4 regions of the Ensifer sp. ENS02 genome follow, and region 1 is predicted to be linked to each of the others. Evidence: predicted binding sites of a transcription regulator. Region 1 holds the regulator's gene; each other region holds the start of a gene.
The links. The regulator PhoB, encoded in region 1, activates phosphate uptake and scavenging genes when phosphate is short. The targets are predictions, from matches to a motif close to TGTCATNNANCTGTCAT.

Region 1 (4,713 bases):
ACTTGTCCTGCGGCTCGGAACCGAGCGGCACGGCCATGTTCATGCGGTATCCGAAGCGGGCAGAACCTTCGATCAGCGAATGCAGCACGTTGTTGCCGTCGCCGGTCCAGGCAATCGTCTTGCCCTTTACCGGACCGCGATGCTCCTCGAAGGTCAGGATATCGGCCATGATCTGGCAGGGGTGCGTATCGTCGGTCAGGCCGTTGATGACGGGGACCGTCGCATGCTCGGCCAGTTCCAGAAGGCGGCGATGGTCGGTGGTGCGGATCATGATGGCGTCGACGTAACGCGAGAGCACCTTGGCCGTGTCGCCGATCGTCTCGGCGCGGCCGAGCTGCATTTCGGTGCCCGACAGAAACAGGGTTTCGCCGCCGAGCTGGCGCATGCCGACATCGAAGGAAACGCGGGTGCGGGTGGAGGGCTTTTCGAAGATCATCGCCAGCATCTTGCCGGCGAGCGGCTTCTCGGCAGTTCCGGCCTTGGTCGCCGCCTTTCGGACGCGCGCATCGTCGATGATCGTCCGGAGGTCGGCGGCCGTCATGGCCGAAAGATCGAGAAAATGTCTGGTGCCTGCCATCGTACTCGGTTCCTGTCTGAAAAATCGGTCCCTGGTGCGGCACGCTATCGACGTGCCCGCACGGAGGTCATTCTAACGCCTTAGTCGGCCCTGGGTCGCTACCTTCAGGCCGCGGCGTTGCCGCTTGCCTTGCGAACCGCCTCGGCGGCGCGTTCGATACGTGCGAGCCCCTCGCGCGCCTCTTCCGCCGTCACGGTCAGCGGCGGCAGCAGACGCAGGACATTTTCGCCCGCCGGCACGGCCAGGAGCTTTTCGGCGCGGATTTCCTTCAGCAGATCGGCCGAAGGGCCCTTCACCTTGATGCCCAGCATCAAACCGTCGCCGCGGATGTCCTCGATGACATCAGGGAAACGGTCCTTGAGCGACGCAAGGCCCTGGCGGAAGACCAGCGCGACATCGCGCACATGCGTCAGGAATCCGTCGGCCAGAACGACGTCGAGCACGGCGTTGCCGACGGCCATGGCCAGTGGGTTGCCGCCATATGTGGAGCCATGCGTGCCCGCCACCATACCAGATGCGGCTTCCTCAGTCGCGAGGCAGGCGCCGAACGGGAAGCCACCGCCGATACCCTTGGCGACCGCCATGATATCCGGACGGATATCCGCCCATTCATGGGCAAACAGCTTGCCGGTGCGGCCGACGCCGGTCTGGACCTCATCGAGGATCAAGAGCAGGCCGAACTCGTCGCAGAGCGCGCGCAGTTCCTGCATGAACTCCTTGGTCGCCGGACGGATGCCGCCCTCGCCCTGGATCGGCTCGATCAGGATCGCTGCGGTTTCCTCGGTAATCGCATTCTTGACCGCGGCGATGTCGCCGAACGGAACCTGGTAGAAGCCCGGCGCCTTCGGCCCGAAACCTTCGATGTATTTCTGCTGACCACCGGCGGCGATCGTCGCGATCGTGCGGCCGTGGAAGGCGCCTTCGAAGGTGATGACGTGGAACTTCTCCGGGTGGCCCTTGGAGAAGTGGTAACGCCGTGCCGTCTTGATGGCGCATTCCAGCGCTTCCGCGCCCGAATTGGTGAAGAAGACCTTGTCGGCAAAGGTCACCGCCGTCAGCCGGCGGCCGAGGCTTTCCTGGCCCGCAATTTCATAAAGGTTGGACAGGTGCCAGACCTTGTCGGCCTGCGCCTTCAGCGCTTCGACCAGGTGCGGGTGCGCGTGGCCGAGCGAGTTCACGGCAACGCCGGCACCGAAATCGAGATAACGCGTGCCGTCTTCAGCGATCAGCCAGGCGCCCTCTCCTCGCTCGAAACGCAACGGCGCGCGCATGTAGGTATCGTAAAGCGGCGTGGTTGCAGTCATGCGAGGCTCTCCTTCACTCCAGATCGACATCGATCCCGCGCCTCACGCGGGCCGATAAAAATCAAAAATGCCGCCTTTCGGCGGCGCAGGCACTATTCCCATTTCGCGCTGCAATGTCAACAAAACCAAGCCTTGCAGCGCAACATGAAGGGTCGATTCCTGGCAGCAGAAAAATCGTCCGGGAGGGCTTGCAAAAATGCAACGCTGGCCAAGCAAGTTGGGGAAAACTACGAAATCGATTCGGCCTGATTCCCGGGACTCTTGCCACAGAGTCCAGCGGTCAGTACGTTAACATTCAATTACTAGACGCATGCGGCGGACCTAGTCACCAAAAGAGTTATCGCGTTTGCAACCCCGGGGTTTAGCCGGGGTGCGGTGAGGGATTCTGCCATCCCCAACGCTGAGAACGGAGAGTGCAGAAATGAACTGGACTGACGAGCGGGTGGAGAAACTGAAGAAGCTTTGGTCCGAGGGCCTGAGCGCAAGCCAGATCGCGGCACAGCTCGGCGGCGTCAGCCGTAACGCTGTCATCGGCAAGGTTCACCGCCTGAGCCTGCCAGGTCGCGCCAAGGCCGGCGGCAGCACCACGACGGCAGCCCGTCCGAAGCGCCCGACTTCGGCACCGCGCGCACCGAACTACGCTTCGCGCGTTTCGACCCGCCCGGTTGCACGCGCGGCCGGCGCTGTCGTTCTCAAGGAAGAAATCGAAGTCGATCTCGTTGCCGAGCAGGATTTCAGCACCCGCACCGACGTTGTCGTGCCGATGTCGCGCCGCCTCGAGCTGACCCAGCTCACCGAGCGCACCTGCAAGTGGCCGATCGGCGACCCGCTGAAGGAAGAGTTTCACTTCTGCGGCAACGATTCCCCGGAAGCCTCGCCTTACTGCACCTTCCATGCTCGGCTGGCCTACCAGCCGTCGGGGGAGCGCCGCAGGGCTCGCTAAGAAGCTGGACCGCATTGATAAAGGAAGGGGCCGATCGGCCCCTTTTTTTGTTGGCGACTTTCAGACCGCTCAGCTTTCGAGCGAATAGCCGGCGCCGCGAACGGTGCGGATGACGTCGGGCATGTTCGAGAAGTTCAGAGCCTTGCGCAGACGACCGACATGCACGTCGACGGTGCGCTCGTCGACATAGATGTCATGCCCCCAGACGCCATCCAGAAGCTGCGAGCGAGAGAAGACGCGGCCCGGCGAGGACATGAGGAACTCCAGAAGACGGAACTCGGTCGGGCCGAGGCGCACTTCGCGGCTGCGGCGATGAACGCGGTGGGTCTCGCGGTCGAGTTCGATGTCGCCGCAGCGAAGCAGCGTCGAGAGCACCTCGGGCTTTGCCCGGCGCAGCATCGCCTTGACGCGCGCCATCAGCTCCGGCGTCGAGAAGGGCTTGACCACGTAGTCGTCGGCACCCGTCGCCAGACCCCGGACGCGCTCGCTTTCCTCGCCTCGCGCCGTCAGCATGATGATCGGCAGACGTTCGGTCTCCGGACGCTGGCGCAGCCGACGGCAAAGTTCAATGCCGGAAACACCGGGCAGCATCCAGTCGAGGATAAGCAGGTCGGGCAGCCGCTCCTGAAGCCGGATCTCCGCCTCGTCGCCCCGCAGGATCGTATCGACGTCGAAGCCCTCGGCTTCCAGATTGTAACGCAGCAGAACGCTCAGCGCCTCTTCGTCTTCGACTACGGCGATTTTTGGCAACATCAGGTAACGTCTCCTTACCGCGGGCGGCCTTTGGGCTCATCGGCCCGGCCGGCGCTCAGACACTCTAAATCTGGAGCACATCCGCCGTTTTCAAAGGCGGGGCGAAAACCGCATGCTTCAGATACAGGAATTCGGGGCCGCGACCGAAGCCGCGACCGGATCAGATTTCAAGGGGCATGCATGCTTACGGCGCGCTTGGCGCTCAGTCGTTGACCGAGCCCAGCGTCGACGTGGTGTCATCCTTCGGACGCTCGCCTTCCGGCTGAGCACCCGTCGCCATGTAATAGATCGTCTCAGCGATATTGGTCGCGTGGTCGCCGATGCGCTCGATGTTCTTGGCGCAGAACAGAAGATGCGTGCAGGGCGTGATGTTGCGCGGATCTTCCATCATGTAGGTCAAGAGCTCGCGGAACAGCGAGGTGTAGATCGCGTCGATCTCCTCGTCACGCTCGCGGATGCTGTTGGCCTTTTCCGGCGAGCGCGAGGCGTAGACGTCGAGCACTTCCTTGAGCTGGACGAGAGCGAGCTCTGCCAGATGCTCGAGGCCACGGGCGAGCTTGCGCGGAATGCCGGAGCCGGCGACCGCGATCACGCGCTTGGCGGTGTTCTTGCCGAGGTCGCCGACGCGCTCCAGATCGGAGGCGATGCGGATCGACCCCATGATCTCACGCAGGTCGGCGGCGACCGGCTGACGCTTGGCGATCGTGACGATCGCCTTCTCACCGATCTGGCGCTCGGCGTCGTCGAGGACGGTGTCGTCCGAGATCACCTTCTGTGCGAGAGCCAGGTCGGAGTTGACCAGCGCGCGAACGGACTCGGCGACCATCTGTTCGGCGAGGCCGCCCATCTCCGAGATGCGGCGCGTCAGGTACTTCAGTTCTTCGTCATAGGCGGACATGATATGCATGGACATGATCGTCGATCCTTACGGGCGCTTTGCAGTTACTGTTGCAGCCTTATGCGGCCTCAGCCGAAGCGGCCCATGATGTAATCCTGGGTGCGCTGGTCATCCGGATTGGTGAACATCTTGTCGGTGTCGTTCTCCTCGACGAGATTGCCGAGGTGGAACATGGCGGTGCGCTGCGAAACGCGGGCGGCCTGCTGCATCGAGTGGGTCACGATGACGATCGTGAAGT
Region 2 (4,713 bases), on a different contig from region 1:
TCGCACCTATCCCTGGCCGAATGTCCCGGCCATCGCCATCTGCCTCGACGGCTGCGAGCCGGCCTATCTCGACGAAGCCATCAAGGCCGGGCTGATGCCGACGCTCGAGCGCATCCGCAAGACCGGGACGGAGCGCACCGCGCTCAGCGTTATCCCGAGCTTCACCAATCCGAACAACCTTTCCATCGCTACCGGCCGGCCGCCGGCGATCCACGGCATCTGCGGCAACTATCTCTACGAACCGCAGACGGGTAACGAAGTGATGATGAACGATCCACGCTTCCTGCGCGCCCCGACCATCTTCAAGGCATTCTACGATGCGGGTGCGAAGGTCGCCGTGGTGACGGCGAAGGACAAGCTCAGGGCGCTGCTCGGCCACGGGCTGAAGTATGACGAGGGCAGGGCCATCTGCTTCTCGTCTGAAAAGGCGGACAAGACGACCGAGGCGGAAAACGGCCTCGACAATGCCTCGGCCTGGCTCGGTCGCGCTGTACCGGAAGTCTATTCGGCCGATCTCTCCGAATTCGTCTTTGCCGCCGGCGTCAAGCTGCTCAAGGAATTTCGGCCGGATGTCATGTACCTGACGACCACCGACTATGTGCAGCACAAATATGCGCCGGGCGTACCCCAGGCGAACGCCTTCTATGAGATGTTCGACAAGTATCTGACCGAACTCGACGCGCTCGGCGCGGCCATCATCGTCACGGCCGACCACGGTATGAAGCCGAAGCACAAGGCGGACGGTTCGCCGGATGTCATCTACGTGCAGGACCTGCTCGACCAATGGCTCGGCAAGGACGCCGCGCGCGTCATCCTGCCGATCACCGACCCCTATGTCGTGCATCACGGCGCGCTCGGCTCGTTTGCCACGGCCTATCTGCCCGAAAGTGCGGACAAGGAGGAGATCATCGAGCGGCTGCAGGCGATCGAAGGCATCGACGTCGTGCTCTCCCGCCCGGAAGCCTGCGTACGCTTCGAGCTGCCCGACGATCGGATCGGCGATCTCGTGCTGATCTCCTCGGAAAACAAGACGCTCGGCACCAGCGAACATCGCCATGATCTGGCGGCGCTGAACGAACCGCTGCGCTCGCATGGCGGCCTGACCGAACAGGCGGTGCCTTTCATCGCCAACCGCAAACTGCCCGAATTGCTGACATCCGCGTCGTTGCGCAATTTCGATGCGTTCTACTACGCGCTCGTCGCAGCCGCCCAGACAACGCACTAGGGAGGGAGCGATGACCAAGGTGGAAACAGCATTTGCAATTCGCCACGAGCCCATGCGGATCGCCGGCAAGACAGTCGATACCGAAGGGCGCATCGAGGTGCGCTACCCTTTCAACGATGCGGTGATCGGCACGGTGCCTGCGGGCAGCGCCGAGCATGCGCGCAAGGCCTTCGAGATCGCGGCCGCCTACCAGCCGAAGCTGACGCGTTACGAGCGTCAGCGCATCCTGCTCAAGGCTGCGGACCTGCTCGTTGCCCGCAAGGAGGAGATCTCTGATCTGATCACGCTGGAGCTCGGGATCTCCAAGCAGGACTCGCTCTACGAGGTCGGCCGCGCCTTCGACGTGCTGACGCTCTCGGGCCAGATGTGCATTCATGACGACGGCGAGATCTTCTCCTGCGACCTCACACCACACGGCAAGGCGCGCAAGATCTTCACCACGCGCGAACCGCTCAACGCCATTTCGGCGATCACGCCGTTCAACCATCCGCTCAACATGGTGGCACACAAGGTCGCGCCGGCGGTTGCGACGAACAATTGCGTTGTGCTCAAGCCGACAGAACTGACGCCGATGACGGCGCTTATCTTCGCCGACATTCTCTATGAGGCCGGCCTGCCGCCGGAAATGCTCTCGGTCGTGACCGGCTGGCCCGCCGATATTGGCATGGAGATGATCACCAATCCGAACTTCGACCTCATCACCTTTACCGGCAGCGTTCCAGTCGGCAAGCTGATCGCGGCCCACGCCCACTACAAGCGGCAGATCCTGGAGCTCGGCGGCAACGACCCGCTGATCATCCTCAACGATCTGTCGGACGACGATCTCGCAAGAGCCGCGGATCTGGCCGTTGCCGGCGCGACGAAGAACTCCGGCCAGCGTTGCACCGCTGTGAAACGCATCCTCTGCCAGGAGAGCGTTGCCGACCGCTTCGTGCCGCTGGTGCTCGAGCGAGCGAAAAAGCTGAGGTTCGGCGATCCGATGGACCGGGCGACGGACCTTGGCACGGTCGTCCATGCCAAGGCGGCGGAAGTCTTCGAGCGGCGGGTGCACCGGGCAGCGGAAGAAGGGGCGGAGATCCTCTACGATCCCGGCCGTAAAGGCGCCCTCTTGCCGCCAATCGTTGTCGACCGCGTTAAGCATTCGAGCGAACTGGTGATGGAAGAAACCTTCGCGCCGATCATACCGATCGTGCGCGCGCCCGATGATGACGACGCGCTGATCGCGCTCTCGAACTCAACCGCCTTCGGCCTTTCTTCCGGCGTCTGCACCAATGACTTCCGGCGAATGCAGAAATACATCGCCGGGCTGAAGGTCGGCACGGTCAACATCTGGGAAGTGCCGGGTTACCGGATCGAGATGAGCCCCTTCGGCGGCATCAAGGATTCCGGCAACGGCTACAAGGAAGGCGTCATCGAGGCGATGAAGAGCTTTACCAACGTCAAGACATTCTCCTTGCCATGGTGATTTCAAGCGTTTCCCCCGCTGATTCACCCCTCTGGGAGCCGCCATGGCGGCTCCCTTTTTATTTGCTCCCGCAGCGTCGCGGGGCTCTGCGCGACGCGCAATCTTAGATCTGCTCCTTCATCCGGCAGATTGTGCGAAATCGTATCGAAACCTGCCGCCGCCTTGGTCAAGCGCGGTTTCCATGCCCAGTTCTGCGGCAGAACATCCATAGTTTTTTTCTTCTAATCGATAAGAATAATAAATTTTACTTACAGGAAACCGCTGCGCAGAATGTTTCCCGAAGCCGATCACAACAGGGCAACGACAAGATTGTCCGCCGCGCTTCCCCGGTTTTACCAGGACCTCAGAGGAGAACTTCAATCATGAACAGACGCATGCTCTTTGTGCTTGCCGGCGCCGTTTCCGCTGTGCTTCCTGCCATCGCTGCCGCTGAAACGCAGCTCACCGTCTACACCGCCGTCGAAGCCGTCGACCTCGACCGCTACAAGGCGACCTTCGAAAAGGCCCACCCGGACATCAAGATCAACTGGGTGCGCGATTCCACAGGCGTCATGACCGCCAAGCTGCTTGCAGAAAAGGACAATCCGCAGGCCGATGTCGTCTGGGGGCTCGCTGCAACCTCGCTGCTTCTCTTGAAGACCGAAGGCATGCTGGAACCTTACCAGCCCAAGGGCGTCGAGACGCTCGACCCGAAATTCGTCGACAAGGACACGCCGCCGAGCTGGGTCGGCATGGACGCCTATGTCGCGGCTCTTTGCTACAACACGGTCGAGGGCGAAAAGCTCGGCCTCAAGCCGCCGACGAGTTGGAAAGACCTGACGAACCCCGAATACAAGGGCCACGTGGTGATGCCGAACCCGGCATCCTCGGGCACCGGTTTCCTCGACGTCTCCGGCTGGATGCAGATGTGGGGCGAGGAGAAGGCCTGGGACTACATGGACAAGCTCCACGAGAACATCTCCGCCTACACCCATTCCGGCTCCAAGCCGTGCAAGATGGCAGGCGCCGGTGAAGCCGTCATCGGCGTGTCCTTCGAGTTTCCGGGCGCCAAGGCCAAGAGTGCCGGTGCACCGATCGACATCATCTTCCCCGCCGAGGGTTCGGGCTGGGAGGCCGAGGCAACCGCAATCATCGCTGGCACGGCAAACCTCGAAGCCGCAAAGACGCTCGTCGACTGGTCGGTCACCAAGGAAGCGAACGAAATGTACAATGCCGGCTATGCCGTCGTTGCCTATCCGGGCGTCGCCAAGCAGGTCGAGCACCTGCCCGACGACATCGCTTCCCGGATGATCGTCAACGACTTCGAGTGGGCCGCAAACAACCGCTCTGACATCCTCAAGGAATGGCAGAAGCGTTACGACGCCAAGTCTGAACCGAAGAGCTGAGCCTGATCGGCTGGGCGCAGCGCCTTTGCGCTGCGCCCGATCGCATTTCTCGGAAAGAAAATCCCTCAAGCCAGCGGAGCTTGCAGATGAGGCATGCCCTGTCGATCGAACCGACGCCCACCAGCCGTCAGCACTTCGCCGATGACGCGGCCGCGGAGCCGGCCCCCTACTTGCAGATCTCGGATCTCTGGAAGACCTATGGCGATTTCGTCGCGCTTCGCGACATTTCGCTGTCGATTGCCAGGGGCGAGTTCGTCTGTTTTCTCGGCCCGTCCGGCTGCGGCAAGACGACGTTGCTGCGAGCCATCGCCGGTCTCGACCTGCAGACGCAAGGCACCATCCTGCAAGACGGCCGCAATATCTCGACGCTGCCGGCTTCCCGCCGCGACTATGGCATCGTCTTCCAGTCTTATGCGCTCTTTCCCAATCTGACGATCGAGCAGAACATCGCCTTTGGCCTGGAAAACACCGGCCGATCGAAGGCGGGGGTCGCATCCCGGGTCGCCGAACTCTTGGAAACGGTCGGCCTTTCGGCGCACGGCAAGAAGTATCCGGCCCAGCTTTCCGGTGGCCAGCAACAGCGCATCGCGCTTGCCCGCGCCATCGCCATCTCGCCGGGGCTATTGTTGCTCGACGAG
Region 3 (4,713 bases), on a different contig from region 1:
CGCATAACCAACGAGACAAAAGGCCCGGTTCGAAAGAGCCGGGCCTTTTTTTGCTGACCGATTACATTCCCGGGCGGGAAAAATCACCCGTCACCGGGTCCATCACCCAGAGTTCGCCGGTCGAGATGTCGAACCAGGCGCCGTGCAGGTGGAGCTTGCCCTTGGCCTCGAGGATCTGGACGCACGGGAAAGTGCGCAGATTGGCAAGCGAGTTGCGGATCGAAACTCGCTCGAGCGCACGCTGGCGCTCCGCCTGCGTCATCACGTCGTTGCTCTGGATCTGCTCAGCCGCGGGCCTCAGCAGATGCATCCAGCGACCGATGAAATCGCCCGGTGACAGAGGCTCCGCATCGGGATCGAGTGCCGCTTTGATACCACCACAGCGGCCATGGCCCATGACGACGATGTCGCTGACGCGCAGCGACTGCACGGCGAACTCGAGGGCCGCCGAAGTGGAGTGGTAGTGACCATCCGGCTCGTAGGGCGGCATGAGATTGGCGACGTTGCGCACGACGAAGAGTTCGCCCGGGCCGCTGTCGAAGATCGTTTCCGGCGCAGCACGCGAGTCGCAACAGGCAATCACCATCGTCTTCGGCTTTTGACCGGTTTCCGCCAGCGCCTTATAGCGTTTCTGCTGCTCGCTGAAGCGACCGTTCATGAAGTTGTGGTAGCCGTTCAGAAGATAGTCCGGAAAACGCTGCTGCTGCTTGTCCATCGATTGCTCCGCTCGTGCTTCAAGGCGGCATGGCCGGCTTTCGCCCACCTGCGCCTCCGTCATGAAAATGATCGCGATCTAAAATTCAATCCACGATGCCATAGGGGTGGCGGTCCGTGAACAGCTTCTTCACTTGCGCCGCATCTGATTCGGATGAACCAGTCGGCGCATCTGCACCATCGCCATTGGCGTCGATAGGCTCGACGCGTCCTGCTCGATGGTCAGTTCATCCGCGCCGCGCTTGACGCTCCGCGCGATGATCTCAAATACGCTCGCAGTCGCCATCTGCAAGGCACGTTCCTCTGAAAGTCCTTCAAGGATCCGGGCGAGAAACACCGCCGCCAACAGGTCGCCCGTACCATTCGGCGGGTTTTCGACCAAACGATGTTCGGCAAGCAGGGCGTGGTTGCCCGAGAGAAAGAGATTACCGGTCCCGCCGCTCATCATCGGCACGGCAGACGTCACCAAGACGTGGGCCGGACCGAGGCCGAGCGCTGCGTCAAGGATCGCCGTGTTCGTCTCCAACGTCGCCCCGGCAAGCCAGGCAAGCTCGTAACGGTTCGGGGTCGCGAGATTTGCAAGCGGCAGCAACCGGTCGCGAATGGCAACCGCCGTGACTTCCGGCACATAGAGACCGCCAGCATCGCCGATCACGGGGTCGCAGGCGTAGATCAGTTTGGGATTGCGCTCCTTCAGCGCCGTCACCAGCCGGGCCACGCTTTCGGCCTGTCCGGCCGAGCCGAGGTAGCCCGAAAGCACGGCACGCACCTCTCCGGCCCAGGGTGCTGCAATGAGGTCATCGGCCACCGACCCGAAATCCTGATCGGAAATGGTGACCCGCGTCGAGCGGCCGTGGCCCGGATGCCAGGGGAGGATGACGGTCGGCAGGGCCCAGACTGGATGCCCCAAAGTTTCAAGCGCGAAGACCACGGCCCTGTTGCCCACCTTGCCGCGCACGACATGGCTCGAGATGACGATGACGGCGCCGGGCAGGGAAGGCATTTCGGGCATCGACCAGTCCAATCCTACGATCTCGAAACTCTGTTCACCCGACTGTCACCCCCCTGTCAACAGCCGATGGCAGATAGGCTCCGGAGAAGCCTCTGGCGTTTTCGTGCTTTTTCTTCGATTTTCGAGCAATTTTCGCGAAATTACCTTCGATTTAAATGGATTTAAGCTGTTTTCACGTGAAATTCTCCGATTTTGGGCTCGATTTTGCCGAAATCAGCGTAAAAAGCGGTCGCCATTAGCCATGGTTCTGATAGGGTTTGGCCTATCATGAATGGGAGAGACTTCATGGGCGTGAAATACAATCCGAAGCGGGACAGACACATCGACGCAGCGAAGGCGGCCGCCATCAAACTGGGCGTCGAGGCGCTGGCGCCGGAGATCCTCTTCGGTGGGGCCAGCAACGATGACCTCGATCTCTATTCGGCGGACATGCTGGCGCTGACAGCCGCCCATGCCTATCAGGAACTCGCCCGCTGGGATGGCGGCAAGCCGCAGGTTTCCGTCGAAACCGTCGCCGGTGTAGCACCTGGCGGCACCGAGGTGTCGATCATCGCGGTCACCGAACGCAACATGCCGTTCCTCTATGATTCGGTCATGGGGGAAATCACCAGCACCCACCGTGACATTCACCTCGCGATCCATCCCATCCTGGTCAAGGAACCGGGCAAGCCGGCAAAGCTCTTCGATCCCGAAGAGGAAAGCGATCCGTCGCACCGCGTCAGCCATATCCAGATCCATCTGACGAAGCTCGCGCCGGTCGAGGCCGAACAGCTCAGCAACCGCATTCGCGACGTGCTGGAGCAGGTGCACCAGGCTGTGCACGACTGGCCAGCGATGACCGCGCTGCTCGATCATGCGATGCAGGAGCTGGAGGCTTATAATGCCTCGCGCAAGAAGAGCGACCGCGACGAGGCGCTCGCCTTCCTCCGCTGGCTGCGTGACAACAACTTCACCTTCCTCGGCATGCGCGAATACACCTATTCCGGCAAGGGCGGAAAGGCGATGGTCGAGCGCGGCAAGGGCAGGGGCCTCGGCATGCTCTCCAATCCCGATGTGCGCGTGCTGCGCCAGGGCAAGGACGCGGTGCTGACTACGCCTGAAATTCTCGCCTTCCTCGAAAGCCCGGATTTCCTGATCGTCACCAAGGCCAACGTCAAATCGGTCGTCCATCGCCGCGCCTATATGGATTATATCGGTGTCAAGCGCTTCGACGCCGACGGCAATGTCGCCGGAGAACTGCGCATCGTCGGCCTCTTCACCTCCTCGGCCTATACCCGCCAGGCGGCCGAGATCCCGCTGCTGCGCCACAAGATCGAAAAGATCGTCGATCACTTCGGCTACGATCCGCAGAGCCATTCCGGCAAGATGCTCGACAACACGCTCGAATCCTATCCGCGCGACGATCTCTTCCAGATCGATGTCGGCCTGCTCGCCGCTTTCTGCGAACAGATCAACGAACTCGGCGACCGGCCGCGCATCCGCGTGCTGCCACGCATCGACCATTTCGACCGCTTCGTCTCGGTGATCGTCTTCGTGCCGCGCGAACAGTACGATTCGGATGTGCGCGAAAAGATCGGCGACTACCTGAAGACGGTCTATGACGGTCGCGTCTCCGCCTACTACCCGGCCTTCCCGGAAGGGGGCCTTGCCCGCGTCCACTTCATCATCGGCCGCTCCGCCGGCAAGACGCCGCGCATTCCGCAGGCCAAGCTCGAAGAAGCCGTTCGCGGCATCGTCACCCGCTGGATCGACCGGTTCGACCTGCTTGCCCGCAAGGACGGCATCGAGCTCGATGTCGACAATGCCTACCAGTCGTTCTTCACGCCGGCTGAAGCCTATGCCGATCTGGCCGACATCGCCGCCTGCAAGGGCCCGGATCCGATCCGCATCGAGTTCTACCACTATCCGCGCGCCGTCTCGCGGCCGGACACCGCCGAGCTCAAGATCTTCCACGCCAGCGAACCCGTGTCGCTGTCGCGCCGCGTACCTTTGCTTGAAAACCTCGGCTTCCGGGTCATCAGCGAACAGACCTACGACATCGGCGTCAATGCCCATGGCGAAGAGAAGCGCAAGGTCGTGCTGCACGACATGGAGCTGATCCATCGCGATGGCCTTGCGCTGAATCTCGAAAAATCCGGCCCGGCGCTGGAAGAGGCGTTCCTGGCCGCCTGGAACGGCGCGATCGAGGACGACAACTTCAACCGGCTGATCCTGCTTGCGGGCCTCAACGCCCGCGAAGTGACGGTGCTGCGCGCCTATGCCCGCTATCTGCGACAGGCCGGCATCACCTACTCTCAGGGCTATATCGCCGACACGCTGAACAAGTATCCGGCGATTGCCGCCGATATCTTCAAGCTGTTCGTGACCCGCATGGATCCGAAGCTCGAGGAAAAGCCGCGCGCCAAGAAGTGCAACGCGCTGCTGTCGGCGATCGAGGACGCGCTCTCGGCCGTTCCGAGCCTCGACGAGGACCGGATTCTGCGACGCTACGTCAACGCGATCGAAGCGACGCTCCGGACCAACTACTTCCAGCATGACGCCGACGGCAAGCCGCGCGCGGTGCTCGCCTTCAAGCTGGACCCGAAGCAGCTCGACGGTCTGCCGGAACCGCATCCGTTCCGCGAAATCTTCGTCTACGGCACCGAGGTCGAAGGCGTGCACCTGCGCTTCGGCAAGGTCGCCCGCGGCGGCCTGCGCTGGTCGGACCGCGCCCAGGACTACCGCACGGAAGTGCTCGGTCTGGTGAAGGCGCAGCAGGTCAAGAACGCCGTTATCGTGCCCGTCGGCGCCAAGGGCGGCTTCTATCCGAAGCTGCTTCCGGTCGGCGGCACCCGCGACGAAATCTTCAAGGCCGGCACCGAAGCCTACAAGACCTTCATCCGCACCCTGCTGTCGGTCACCGACAACATCGTCGGCCAGGATGTCGTGCCGCCGGCCGACACGCAGCGCCATGACGGCGACGACCCTTACTTCGTCGTTGCTGCCGA
Region 4 (4,713 bases), 410 kb from region 1:
GGCGCGCTATGATGTCTATGTCGGCACCTACAGGCTGGCGCCCGACTTCGAACTCACGATCTTTCGGGATGGCGATAGCCTGTTTGCCCAGGCGACCGGGCAGGACCGGCTCGAAATCCTTCCGGAGGCCGAGCACCGCTTCTTTACGAAGCTCATCGATGCCCAGATCAGCTTCACGCTCAAAGGCGACCGAGCCGAAAGCCTGACCTTGCACCAGGGTGGGCAGAGCAGCCCTGCGCCTCGGGTCTCGAAATGACGGGCGTCTCCCGCCTGCTTATGAAGGCGGGAGACGATTTCCAGATCGATCAGAACAGCAGATCGATGGTGAAGTAGGCGAGCGCCGAAATCGCCGCTGCGGCGGGCATGGTGATGAACCAGGCAATGACGATATTGCCGGCAAGCCCCCAGCGCACGGCCGAAACGCGACGCGCAGCACCAACGCCGATGATCGCTCCGGTGATGGTGTGCGTCGTCGAGACCGGGATGCCGAGCCAGGTGGCGGCAAAGAGCGTGATCGCTCCGCCGGTCTCGGCGCAGAAGCCCTGCATCGGATTGAGCCTGGTAATCTTCGAGCCCATGGTGTGGACGATGCGCCAACCGCCGAACAGCGTGCCGAGCGCGATCGCCGCCTGGCAGGTGATCACCACCCAGAACGGCACATAGAACTCCGAGCCGAGATAGCCTTGCGAGTAGAGCAGCACCGCGATGATGCCCATGGTCTTCTGCGCGTCGTTGCCGCCATGGCCGAGCGAATAGAGCGAGGCCGAGACGAACTGCATGACGCGGAAGGTGCGGTCGACGGCAAAGGGCGTCTGGCGCACGAAGATCCACGAAACGATCAGCACCAGCATGAGCGCCAGGAAAAAGCCGATCGCCGGCGACATGAAGATGGCGCCCACGGTCTTCAAAAGGCCGGTCCAGACGATCGAACTGAAACCGGTGCTCGCAAGACCGGCGCCGACGAGGCCGCCGATCAGCGCGTGCGACGAACTCGACGGGATGCCGAAGAGCCAGGTGACGATGTTCCAGACGATCGCGCCGATCAGCGCCGAGAAGATCACCAGCGGCGTGACGATGCCGGGATCGATGATGCCCTTGCCCAGCGTCTCGGCTACGTGCAGGCCGAAGAACAGGAAGGCGATGAAGTTGAAGAAGGCCGCCCACATGACGGCATATTGCGGCCGGAGCACCCGTGTCGAGACGATCGTCGCGATCGAGTTGGCTGCGTCGTGCAGACCGTTCAGGAAGTCGAAGAACAGCGCGATGCCGATCAGCCCGACGAGCAACGGAAAGGCGAGCGTCGCATCCATCAGACGTTCTCGATCACGATGCCGCTGATTTCATTGGCGACGTCCTCGAAGCGGTCGACGACCTTTTCGAGCTCGCCATAGATCTCGCTGCCGATGATGTAGGCCATCGGGTTGCTGGCGCCGTGGCGGCGGAACAGGTCCTTGAGGCCCTGTTCGTGCAGTTCGTCGGAGCGGCCCTCGATGCGGGTGACCTCTTCGGCGATCGCGATCAGGCGGTCGTGATTGGCGCCGATCCTATCGAGCAGCGGAATGGCCTCGGCGATCAGGTGCGCGGCCTTGACGACCGTGGTGCCCATTTCGCGCATGCCGGGATCGAAGCTCTTCTGTTCGTAAAGGCGGATCGTCTTGACGGTCTTGTGCATCATGTCGATGGCATCATCCATCGACTGGATCAGATCCTTGATGTCGCCGCGGTCGAAGGGCGTGATAAAGGACCGGCGCACGGCCAGCAGCACCTCGGCGGTGATGTGGTCCGCCTCATCCTCGAGCGCGACGATCCGGTCGCAGTGTCTTTCCAGATCGCCGCCGCCAGCGAGAACCTTGTCGAGCGCATCGGCAGCACCGACGACGGTGCGCGAATGTTTTGCGAAGAGGTCGAAGAAGCGATCCTCGCGGGGAAGAAGTTTGCGGAACCAAGCCAGCATCACACGTATATCCATCTGTGGATTGTCATGCGGCTGTCATATTTCACTAGGTCCTTTATGAAAAGCACCGAATCAAAGGGGTTTGTCGCCTTTCCCCTGTCGATATCGGCCTATCTTGCACGATATGGCGACGCGCCCCATTTCGCCTTGCCTTGGCAGGCGCTTTCGTCCTAGCTGCGCCCAACGTCGAATCCGGACTGCCGATGCCAAACAAGGTCTTTCTCAACCGCCTGAAGCTTACGGAGTTCCGCAACTATGCGGCCCTCTCGCTTGAGCTCGATCAGCGCCATGTGGTGCTGACGGGGGAGAACGGCGCCGGCAAGACCAACCTCATGGAAGCCGTCTCTTTCCTTTCGCCCGGCCGCGGCCTCAGGCGCGCAGCCTATGCGGACGTGACCCGGGTCGGTGCCGGCGACGGGTTCTCGGTCTTTGCGGAAGTCGAGGGCATGGAGGGAACCGTCGAGATCGGCACCGGGACTGCCGGCGTCACGGAAGGGCAATCCCGGCGGCTGCGGCTGAATGGAACACCGGCAGCGACCGTCGACGAACTGACCGATCACCTGCGCGTCCTCTGGCTGACGCCATCGATGGATGGGCTCTTTACCGGGCCTTCGGCCGACCGGCGGCGTTTCCTCGATCGTCTTGTGCTGTCGCTCGATCCGGAGCATGGCCGTCGCGCCAGCGAATTCGACCGGGCGATGCGCAGCCGCAACCGGCTGCTCGGTGAATTCCGCCCGGACCCTTCCTGGCTGACGGCGATCGAAAAGGAAATGGCCGGTCTCGGCGTCTCCATGGCGCTGGCGCGGCAGGAAATGCTCGGTCTGTTGACGGCGCTGGTCGAGCGCACTGTCGATGAAAGCGTCTTTCCGTCGGCACGCCTGGCGTTGTCGGGCTTTCTCGACGACGAGGGCCATCGTCCGGCCTATGATCTGGAAGAACAATATCTGACGATGCTGCGTGATGGGCGTCCGCGCGACGCCGCGGCGGGACGCACGCTCGACGGGCCGCACCGGAGCGACCTGCTCGTGCGTCACCGCGAGAAGGACATGGAGGCAGCACGCTGCTCGACCGGGGAGCAGAAGGCGCTGCTCGTCGGCCTGGTGCTGGCGCATGCGCGCCTCGTCGGCGACATGACCGGCCACGCGCCGATCCTGCTGCTCGACGAGATCGCCGCCCATCTCGACGTCAACCGGCGCGCCGCTCTGTTCGATCTCGTCGACGGCCTTGGCGGCCAGGCCTTCATGACCGGGACGGACCAAGCGATGTTCGAGGCGCTGTGCGAACGCGGCCGCTTTCTGACGGTTTCGCACGGCAGTGTTACGGGATAAGCAGAGGTCACCGAGGAGGATTTTGCCATGACCGGTGAGGACAAGCTCGACCAATCGGAGATCACCCGCTACGCCCGCCATATCGTGCTGCCGGAGATCGGGGGTGCCGGGCAACAAAGGCTGAAGGCGGCCCGTGTGCTGGTGATCGGGGCCGGCGGGCTCGGCGCTCCAGTGCTCGTCTATCTTGCCGCCGCCGGCATCGGCCGGATCGGCATCGTCGACGACGATGCGGTCGCGCTTTCCAACCTGCAGCGGCAGATCATACACCGCACTGAAGACATCGACCGCGCCAAGGTCGAGCGGGCCGCCGAGGCGATCACCGCCCTCAACCCGCATGTCGGCGTCGACGAACACAGGCTCAGGCTCAACCCCGACAATGCCGAGGCGCTTTTCCGGCAATATGACCTGGTGATCGACGGCTCGGACAATTTCGATACGCGCTATCTCGCCGCCGATACGGCGGCAGCGGTCGGCATTCCGCTGGTGACCGGCGCCGTCGGCCGCTTCGACGGATCGCTGACAGTGCTGATGCCCTACAGCGCCGGCGCCGATGGACGGCCGAACCCATCCTATCGCGATCTCTTTCCCGAGCCGCCGCCGGCCGGTGTCGTGCCCTCCTGCGCGGAGGCCGGCATCGTCGGCGCGCTGACTGGCGTCATCGGCACCTTGCAGGCGATGGAGGCAATCAAGGTGATCGCCGGCTTCGGCGAACCGCTGGTCGGACGGCTGCTGATGTATGACGCACTGACGGCACAGTTCAACACCATCCGCTATCGCCGCAGAGCATAGGCCGACCATGGTGCAGATCTTTCGCATCGACGAAGCATTCGACCGCTACGAGGAACTGCTGGCGCTGATCCTTGGCGCCTTCTCCTACATGGACGGGCGGATCGACCCGCCGTCGTCGGCGCATGCATTGAACATCGAGTTGCTCCGGCAGAAGATCGTTGACGAGATTGCCTTCGGCGTCCGCGACGGCGAAAGGCTCGTCGGCTGCATCTTCTGCAAGCCGGAGGACGATTGTCTCTATATCGGCAAGCTTGCCGTCGCGCCTGAGACGCAAGGAAAGGGTATCGGTCGGCTGCTGCTCGCCGAAGCGGAGGCGACGGCGCGTGCGCTGAAGCTGCCGGCGCTGAGGCTCCTCACCCGCATCGAACTCATCGACAATCACCGCGCCTTTGCCGCCTGGGGCTTCGTCCAGAGCGGCACGATGTGCCATCCCGGTTTTACCCGGCCGACGGCGATCGAGATGCGCAAGACACTTTAGCTTCCGGGCTTGAGCGAACCGAATGGACGGCCGCACGGCGTTTCGCGTTCAGTCGCGGCCCGGAAGCACGCGGTCCGGTGGTCGGTGGCCATCGAAGAAGGTGCGGATGTTAATCACCACCTTCTCGCCCATGTCGATGCGGCCCTCAAGCGTCGCCGAGCTCA

Region 2: a site for PhoB is predicted at 2,980-2,996, ahead of IB262_RS29235 (putative 2-aminoethylphosphonate ABC transporter substrate-binding protein). Genes of this name have one in related genera too.
Region 3: a site for PhoB is predicted at 1,770-1,786, ahead of IB262_RS17240 (NAD-glutamate dehydrogenase). Genes of this name have one in related genera too.
Region 4: a site for PhoB is predicted at 1,978-1,994, ahead of IB262_RS07495 (DUF47 domain-containing protein). Genes of this name have one in related genera too.

The regions. Positions count from the first base shown of each region.
Region 1 covers NZ_JACVAO010000003.1:457,466-462,178, reverse strand. The annotation lists gene argF (ornithine carbamoyltransferase) at 1-577, opposite strand, end outside; gene IB262_RS09530 (aspartate aminotransferase family protein) at 682-1,881, opposite strand; gene IB262_RS09525 (GcrA family cell cycle regulator) at 2,303-2,824, shown strand; gene phoB (phosphate regulon transcriptional regulator PhoB) at 2,894-3,577, opposite strand; gene phoU (phosphate signaling complex protein PhoU) at 3,780-4,493, opposite strand; gene pstB (phosphate ABC transporter ATP-binding protein PstB) at 4,544-4,713, opposite strand, start outside.
Region 2 covers NZ_JACVAO010000018.1:44,488-49,200, reverse strand. The annotation lists gene phnA (phosphonoacetate hydrolase) at 1-1,225, shown strand, start outside; gene phnY (phosphonoacetaldehyde dehydrogenase) at 1,236-2,690, shown strand; gene IB262_RS29240 (hypothetical protein) at 2,714-2,899, opposite strand; gene IB262_RS29235 (putative 2-aminoethylphosphonate ABC transporter substrate-binding protein) at 3,065-4,075, shown strand; gene IB262_RS29230 (putative 2-aminoethylphosphonate ABC transporter ATP-binding protein) at 4,162-4,713, shown strand, end outside.
Region 3 covers NZ_JACVAO010000007.1:328,492-333,204, forward strand. The annotation lists gene IB262_RS17230 (carbonic anhydrase) at 62-715, opposite strand; gene pdxY (pyridoxal kinase PdxY) at 845-1,726, opposite strand; gene IB262_RS17240 (NAD-glutamate dehydrogenase) at 2,012-4,713, shown strand, end outside.
Region 4 covers NZ_JACVAO010000003.1:50,695-55,407, reverse strand. The annotation lists gene IB262_RS07505 (serine hydrolase) at 1-256, shown strand, start outside; gene IB262_RS07500 (inorganic phosphate transporter) at 306-1,310, opposite strand; gene IB262_RS07495 (DUF47 domain-containing protein) at 1,310-1,954, opposite strand; gene recF (DNA replication/repair protein RecF) at 2,158-3,282, shown strand; gene IB262_RS07485 (molybdopterin-synthase adenylyltransferase MoeB) at 3,310-4,071, shown strand; gene IB262_RS07480 (GNAT family N-acetyltransferase) at 4,082-4,549, shown strand; gene IB262_RS07475 (D-glycerate dehydrogenase) at 4,598-4,713, opposite strand, start outside.